One region of the Pantoea sp. X-Soil-ISGK-285 genome, then DNA from elsewhere that is predicted to be linked to it. Evidence: predicted binding sites of a transcription regulator. Region 1 holds the regulator's gene; the other holds the start of a gene.
What was found. Region 1 encodes PhoB, which activates phosphate uptake and scavenging genes when phosphate is short. Its sites were predicted from a motif close to CTGTCATAAAACTGNCNNAT; they were not measured.
Positions count from the first base shown of each region.

Region 1 (4,214 bases):
TGGCACCGGTAATGGCGAACAGGCCGTTGCTGGCGAAAGGTTCGGCGCGAAAATCGATGAACCATTCACCGCGCAGGGCATTGAGGTTTTTGAACCGTAGCGTGAGGATCTTCATTGGGTCTCTTCCATGGCGGCCAGCGTCTGGCGGAACAGGGTGGTCATCTCGGCGATTTGCTCTGGTTGCAGCTCCTCATCCAGCGCCAGCCGGCGGGCAAAGACCTCCTCCACCTTCAGCTCACTCAGGGTTTCGTTGTCGAGCCGCGCCAGGCTCTGTTGTCGCTGTTCACGGCTGCGGCGGAGCAACAGGACTTCGACCGGCAGCGTGGCGGTCAGGGTTTCTACCTGACGCTGCAGATCGCTGAGGTACTCCTGGGTGGTGACTTCGATGTCGAGCCAGGTCGGCTTCTCCTGCTCTGCCGTGCTGAAGGCATTTAACTGTTCTGCAATCTGCGCCAGCGATCCTTTCAGCACCTGCATCGGCTGCGCCTGTGGCACCACCAGCGGCGTGACCGATTGCAGGCCGCTGGTGGTGAGTTCCAGCAGGAAGACGCTTTTTTCTGTGCCCAGCTCGTCAAAGCTCAGCGGAATCGGTGAGCCGCTGTAGCGGATATGCTCGCTGCCCGCGACGCGCTGGGCGCGATGAATATGCCCCAGTGCGATATAGTCAGCCGCGGGAAACACGCTGGCCGGGAAGGCATCCAGCGTCCCGATATAGATGTCGCGCACCGAATCGCTCTGGCTGACGCCGACGGTGGTGAGATGGCCGGTGGCGATAATCGGCAGTGCATGGCCCAGCGCCTGGGCGGCGGTGAATCGCTGCTGATAGTGGTGGGCGATCGCTTCCAGCAGCGAGGTCTGCTTGTCGCGTCCCGACTGACCCGCCCGGCTGCGCAGGATATCGCGCGGCCGCAGATAGGGAATCGCACACAGCAGCGCGCCCGGCTCGCCCTGGCGGGTGTTGAGCAGCAGCACATCATCCTTCTCCTGCGGGGTGGCGATCACCCGGGTATTGAGACAGGCGAGCAGCTCACGCGACTCATTCAGCGTGGCAACGGAATCGTGGTTGCCCGCCAGCACAATCAGCTGACAGCCGCTGGGCTGCAGCGCCACCACAAAGCGGTTGAACATTTCGCGGGCGTAGCTGGGCGGTGTACCGGTATCAAACAGATCGCCTGCGATGATCAACGCATCCACCTGATGCTGTTCAATCTGGATCAACAGCCAGTCGAGAAATGCCTGATGTTCGGCTGCCCGACTTTTGTTGTAGAAGAACTGCCCCAGATGCCAGTCCGCAGTATGAATGATGCGCATGATGAGTCCCTGCCGTTGTGATTCGCCCGGCGATTATACTGGCTCTGCGGCCAAAGCAAAAAATTGTCGCTGCGCTGTCATAAATGATTACCAGTGAGGTTACAGGCAGGTTATGTTTTTCATAAAAGTGTCACAAATCTGACGCATAATGGCGCCGCGAATCTCAGTGACATCCGTCATAATCAGCAGGAGTAATAATGGCTAAGCGCATTTTGGTTGTGGAGGATGAAGCCCCCATCCGTGAAATGTTGTGTTTTGTTCTGGAGCAGAACGACTATCAGCCAATCGAGGCGGAAGATTATGACAGCGCCGTTGGCAAGCTGATTGAACCCTGGCCCGATCTGATTTTGCTGGACTGGATGTTACCCGGTGGCAGCGGTATTCAGTTTATCAAACATCTGAAACGCGAGGCGATGACACGCGATATCCCGGTGATGATGCTCACCGCGCGCGGCGAAGAGGAGGATCGGGTGCGCGGCCTGGAAGTGGGTGCCGATGATTACATTACCAAACCCTTTTCACCTAAAGAGCTGATGGCGAGGATCAAAGCGGTGATGCGCCGTATTTCGCCGATGGCCGTGGAAGAGGTGATTGAGATGCAGGGGCTGAGTCTGGATCCCTCCTCACATCGCGTGATGTCCGAAACCACGCCGCTGGAGATGGGTCCCACCGAATATAAGCTGCTGCACTTCTTTATGACCCACCCGGAACGCGTTTACAGCCGCGAACAGCTGCTGAACCACGTCTGGGGCACCAATGTGTATGTGGAAGATCGTACTGTCGATGTTCACATCCGCCGTTTACGTAAAGCGCTGGAAGTGTCCGGCCACGATCGCATGGTACAAACCGTTCGCGGAACAGGGTATCGTTTCTCTGCCCGCTACTAAACGGAGCCTTAACCGTGCTGGAACGCCTCTCCTGGAAGAGATTACTGACAGAACTGCTGCTGGTCTGTCTGCCCGCAGTGCTGCTGGGCCTGCTGTTCGGCGGTCTGCCCTGGTGGCTGCTGCTGAGCGTGCTGACGGTGCTGTTGTGGCATTTTCACAATCTGATGCGGCTGTCGCACTGGCTGTGGATCGACCGCACCATGACGCCACCGGCCGGGCGTGCCAGCTGGGAACCGCTGTTTTATGGTCTTTACCAGATGCAGCTCCGCAACCGGCGGCGACGGCGTGAACTGGGCAATCTGATTAAGCGTTTCCGCAGCGGTGCCGAGTCGCTGCCGGATGCGGTGATCCTGACCACCGAAGAGGGCACCATTTTCTGGTGTAACGGCCTGGCGCAGCAGCACCTGGGTCTGCGCTGGCCGGAAGATAATGGCCAGAATATCCTCAATCTGCTCCGTTATCCGGAGTTCTCGCGCTATCTTCGCCAGCGCGATTTCGACAAGCCGCTGACGCTGGTGCTGAACAACAAACTTCATATGGAGTTCCGCGTCATGCCCTACAGCGAAGGGCAGTGGCTGCTGGTGGCGCGTGATGTCACGCAGATGCATCAGCTGGAAGGGGCGCGCCGCAACTTCTTTGCCAACGTCAGCCATGAATTGCGCACACCGCTCACGGTGCTGCAGGGCTATCTGGAGATGATGAACGACTCGGTGATGAGCGAGCCTTCGCGCAGCAAAGCGCTGCACACCATGTCGGAGCAGACGCGCCGCATGGACAGCCTGGTCAAACAGCTGCTGACGCTGTCGCGCATTGAAGCCGCGCCCGCGATCGATCTGAAAGAGAAGGTCGATGTGCCGGTGATGCTGAAACTGCTGCAGCATGAGGCGGCAACGCTGAGTGGCGGCCGTCACGACATCCATTTCCATACCGATCCCCATCTGAAAGTGTTCGGCAACGATGAACAGCTGCGCAGCGCCATCTCCAATCTGGTTTACAACGCGGTAAACCACACACCGGATGGCACGCGAATTGATATCAGCTGGCTGCGCGGCAAACAGGGGGCTATCTTCCGGGTGTGCGATAACGGGCCGGGCATCGCCTCAGAACATATTCCGCGTCTTACCGAGCGTTTCTACCGGGTCGATAAAGCGCGTTCGCGTGCGACCGGCGGCAGCGGGCTGGGGCTGGCGATAGTGAAACATGCTCTGAGCCACCATAACGCCCGGCTCGATATCACCAGCGTGCCGCACAAGGAGACCTGTTTTACCTTTACGCTGCCAGCGAGGTTGATTGTCAGCAGCGTGATGCAGGAGAATGCCGTTCATTAATTGCTGCCGGATCTCCCTGATGCGCATCCTTCTTTTGTTGATCGTTACTCTGCTGCCGGGCCTGGCACTGGCCCAGCCCGGCGCGCTCTCCGGCAATCTCAGCAGCGTCGGATCGGATACGCTGGGTTATCTGATGACGCTGTGGGGCGAAGATTTCAGTCGCCAGGCGCCGGGCGTCAATGTCCAGGTTCAGGCCTCCGGCTCTTCTACTGCGCCGACCGCGCTGGCGGCAGGGGCAGCACAACTCGGTCCGATGAGCCGCCCGATGCAGGCAGATGAACGCCAGGCCTTTGAGGCGCGCTACGGTTATCCGCCGCTGGCGGTTCCGGTGGCTATGGATGCGCTGGTGGTAGTGGTGAATCAGCGCAATCCGCTGCAGCAGATAGAACCGCGTCAGCTCGATGCCATCTTCTCGATTACCCGTCTGTGTGGCGCACACAGCGTGCCGCTGCGCTGGGGCGATCTCGGCTTAACCGGCGCGCAGTGGAGCAAACGGCCGATTCAGCGCTATGGACGTAACTCCGCCTCCGGCACATGGGGTTTCTTCAAGCAGCAGGCGCTGTGTAAAGGTGATTTTCGCAGCGACGTGGCGGAGTTTCCCGGCTCGGCCGCAGTGGTGCAGGCGGTGGCCGGTAATTCACGCAGCATCGGCTACGCCAGTTTTGGCTTTCATCTCAGCGGCGTAAAA
Region 1 covers NZ_AP035938.1:974,756-978,969, forward strand. The annotation lists gene AC6I8B_RS04455 (AAA family ATPase) at 1-115, opposite strand, end outside; gene sbcD (exonuclease subunit SbcD) at 112-1,311, opposite strand; gene phoB (phosphate response regulator transcription factor PhoB) at 1,509-2,198, shown strand; gene phoR (phosphate regulon sensor histidine kinase PhoR) at 2,213-3,526, shown strand; gene AC6I8B_RS04475 (PstS family phosphate ABC transporter substrate-binding protein) at 3,546-4,214, shown strand, end outside.

Region 2 (4,214 bases), 960 kb from region 1:
AGGTAATCACAAACAGGATCAGTCCCAGCTCCATCAGCGCGGCGACGTGCACGCCCGATTCCGCTTCAGCGAACTCGTTGGCCAGCGCCGAGGTGATGCTGTTACCCGGCATAAACAGCGACGGGCTGTCGAGCTGGTAGGTGTTGCCGATAATAAAAGTCACCGCCATGGTTTCACCCAGCGCACGACCCAGTCCGAGCATCACACCGCCAATCACGCCATTTTTGGTAAAGGGCAGTACGATGCGCCAGATCACTTCCCAGGTGGTGCAGCCGATGCCGTAGGCTGACTCTTTCATCATCACCGGGGTCTGCTCAAAGACGTCGCGCATCACCGAGGCGATATAAGGGATGATCATGATCGCCAGAATCACACCCGCCGCGAGGATGCCGATACCGAAAGCGGGGCCGGAGAAAAGCTCGCCGACAATCGGAATGCCCGATAGCACGTCATTGACCGGTGTCTGGAAGTATTCGGCAAACAGCGGCGCGAAAACAAACAGACCCCACATGCCATAAACAATACTGGGAATGGCCGCCAGCAGCTCAATGGCGGTGCCCAGCGGGCGACGCAGCCAGCCTGGCGCGAGTTCGGTCAGGAACAGCGCGATACCAAAACTCACCGGTACTGCGATAATCAGGGCAATAATGGAGGTCACAAGGGTGCCGTAGATCGGTACCAGTGCACCAAATTGTTCGTTGGGCGCATCCCAGGTTTTGGTCCACAAAAAGGCGAAACCAAACTTCTGGATGCTGGGCCACGAGGAGATGATCAGGGAGACAATAATGCCGCCCATCAGTAACAGGACAATCAGCGCAGCCAGCCTGACCAGCGCGCCAAAAATTCTGTCACCTTGTTTGCCTGGGGCTTTGAATGCCGGCTTCGTTGCAGCCATAGAAGTCTCAGTCTTCAGAAGTTATCAGGACGGCATGACGCCGCCCGTTGAGTCTGACCGGACTGCTGTCCGGTCAGGGTCGGTCAATTACTGATAAAGCGCTTTACCAGAACTGTCTTTGATGTTGGCTTTCCAGGCGGCGCGAATCTGTTCAGTCACGCTCTCTGGCAGCGCAGCATAATCCAGCGCTGTGGCGGTTTTGCTGCCGCTTTTGTAAGCCCAGTCGAAGAATTTCAGTACTTCAGCGCCTTTGGCCGCATTAGCCTGATCTTTGTAGATCAGAATAAAGGTGGTTGACGAGATTGGCCAGGCATCAGCGCCCTTCTGGAAGGTCAGATCCTGCGCGAACGATTTGCTCCAGTCAGCGCCTTTCGCGGCATTACTGAAGCTGGTTTCGCTTGGGGCGACCGCTTTGCCATCGGCATCGATCAGTTTGGTGTAGGTCAGGTTGTTCTGTTTGGCGTAGGCGTACTCCACGTAGCCGATTGAACCCGGCAGACGCTGAACAAACGCGGCGACGCCGTCGTTGCCTTTGCCGCCCAGACCGACCGGCCAGTTAACGGTGTTACCTTTACCAATTTTGCTGTTCCAGTCCGGGTTCACTTTCGCCAGATAGCTGGTGAAGACGAACGAGGTGCCTGAACCGTCAGCGCGACGTACTACGTTGATGTTGGTCTCTGGCAGTTTCACGCCTGGGTTAAGTTTGGCAATCGCCGGGTCGTTCCACTTTTTGATGGTGCCGAGGTAGATATCACCGACGGTTTTGCCATCCAGCGTCAGCTGACCTGACTTGATACCCGGCAGGTTAACCGCCAGTACCACGCCACCGATCACGGTAGGGAACTGGAACAGGCCATTTTTCTGCAGATCTTCATCTTTCATTGGCGCATCGGACGCACCGAAATCGACGGTTTTAGCGATGATCTGTTTCACGCCGCCAGATGAACCAATACCCTGGTAGTTAACTTTGCTACCGGTGGCTTTTTGATATTCTGCTGCCCACTTGGCATAAACCGGCGCCGGGAACGTCCCGCCTGCGCCAGTGAGATCGGTTGCCGCAAAAGCAGATACCGCGCTTACGGCGAAGGTGGTGGCGAGGATTCGGGCTACGGTGCTACGCATCAGTGTCATATTCCCTCCAGGGGAGAAAAGTCAGGCTTGGGGCCGTTTTAGTAAGAATCTGTGATTGCTGCAGGAGGGAAAATAGGACAGTTTGATGACAGTGAAATGTACGAAATATGACAGTTATATGACAGAGGACCAGAGCAAAGTGGGCCCGCGACGGGGCCCACCCGGTTATTCCACAGTAACCGATTTTGCCAGGTTACGTGGCTGATCGACGTCGGTCCCTTTGATCAGGGCGACGTGATAGGAGAGTAACTGTAGCGGCACCGTGTAGAAGATGGGCGCAATGACCTCTTCGACATGCGGCAACGGGATGATCTTCATGCCGTCACTGTCGCTGAAGCCCGCATCCTGATCGGCAAAGACATAGAGCAGGCCGCCGCGTGCGCGTACCTCTTCGATGTTGGATTTGAGCTTCTCCAGCAGTTCGTTGTTAGGTGCTACCACGATCACCGGCATGTCCGCATCAATCAGCGCCAGCGGGCCATGTTTCAGCTCGCCTGCGGCGTAGGCTTCCGCATGAATGTAGGAGATCTCCTTGAGCTTCAGCGCCCCTTCCATGGCAATCGGATATTGATCGCCACGCCCCAGGAACAGCGCGTGATGCTTGTCAGAGAAGCCTTCCGCCAGATTCTCAATCAGCTTATCCTGCGCCAGCATCTGCTCAATCCGGTTCGGCAACGCCTGCAGTGCATGAACGATCTCATGCTCAGTCTCGGCTGACATCCCTTTCAGACGGCCCAGTTTCGCCACCAGCATCAGCAGCACCGCTAACTGGGTGGTGAACGCTTTGGTAGAGGCGACGCCAATTTCGGTGCCCGCTTTGGTCATCAGTGCCAGGTCAGATTCCCGCACCAGTGACGAACCGGCTACGTTGCAGACCGCCAGCGAGCCCAGGTAGCCCAGCTCTTTAGAGAGACGCAGCGCCGCCAGAGTATCTGCCGTTTCACCCGACTGCGACAGGGTGATCAGCAGGCTGTTTTTGCGAACGGCTGATTTGCGGTAGCGGAACTCCGAGGCAATCTCGACATCACAGGGCAGGTTTGCCAGCGACTCAAACCAGTAGCGTGACACCATGCCGGAGTTGTAGGAGGTGCCGCAGGCGATAATCTGGATATGCTCAACCTGGCTCAGCAGCGCTTCTGCGCCCGCGCCCAGTTCGCTGAGATCAACCTGACCCTGGCTGAACCGACCGCTCAGGGTGCTTTTCAGCGCCATGGGCTGTTCGTAGATCTCTTTCTGCATGTAGTGACGGTAAATGCCTTTGTCACCGGCATCATATTGCAGGTTCGACTCGATCTCGGCACGGGTCACGGTGTTGCCTTCACGGTCGATCACCGTGACATCGCGACGGCTGATTTCGGCGATATCACCCTCTTCCAGATAGATGAACCGACGGGTCACCGGCAGCAGGGCCAGCTGATCCGAGGCGATAAAGTTTTCGCCCATGCCACGACCAATCACCAGCGGGCTGCCGGAACGGGCCGCCACCAGCAGTGACGGATCGCGGCTGTCCATGATCACCATGCCATAGGCACCGCGCAGCTGCGGAATCACACGCAGTACGACTTCACGCAGCGAACCGCCCTGCTTCTGCTCCCAGTGAACCAGATGCGCCACCACTTCGGTGTCCGTTTCAGAGGCAAAGACATAACCGCGCGCGATCAGTTCAGCACGCAATGGCTCATGATTTTCAATGATGCCGTTGTGCACGATGATGATGTGCTCTGAGACGTGCGGATGCGCGTTCGCTTCCGACGGCTCGCCATGGGTTGCCCAGCGCGTGTGCGCGATGCCGGTGCCACCAATCAGCGGTTGCTGCTCAGCGGCTTCCGCCAGTTTCTGCACTTTTCCTAAACGCCGCAGGCGCGTGACGTGCCCCTGACGATCGACCACGGCCAGACCGGCCGAATCATATCCGCGATATTCAAGACGACGCAGACCTTCCAGCAGAATCTCTGCGATATCACGTTGCGCTACTGCACCAACAATTCCACACATAATGATGTTTTCCTGACTACATGGCTTTTCGCCACTTCTGTTGTCATGCGACCTGATATCCGGCTTTGCCGGTTCCCCGAGCCTTGTAGAGAGTGGGGATTATAGTTTTGGCACTGCACTGCATCGGCCCGCATTAAAGCGGGCCGTTAAAATTTATTTTTTCTTCTGTGGGCGCTGCCAGTCCGCTTTGTGA
Region 2 covers NZ_AP035938.1:12,107-16,320, reverse strand. The annotation lists gene pstC (phosphate ABC transporter permease PstC) at 1-895, opposite strand, end outside; gene pstS (phosphate ABC transporter substrate-binding protein PstS) at 983-2,026, opposite strand; gene glmS (glutamine--fructose-6-phosphate transaminase (isomerizing)) at 2,192-4,021, opposite strand; gene glmU (bifunctional UDP-N-acetylglucosamine diphosphorylase/glucosamine-1-phosphate N-acetyltransferase GlmU) at 4,175-4,214, opposite strand, start outside.
Region 2: pstS (phosphate ABC transporter substrate-binding protein PstS) is a predicted target of PhoB. The motif match lies at 2,132-2,151, and genes of this name have one in related genera.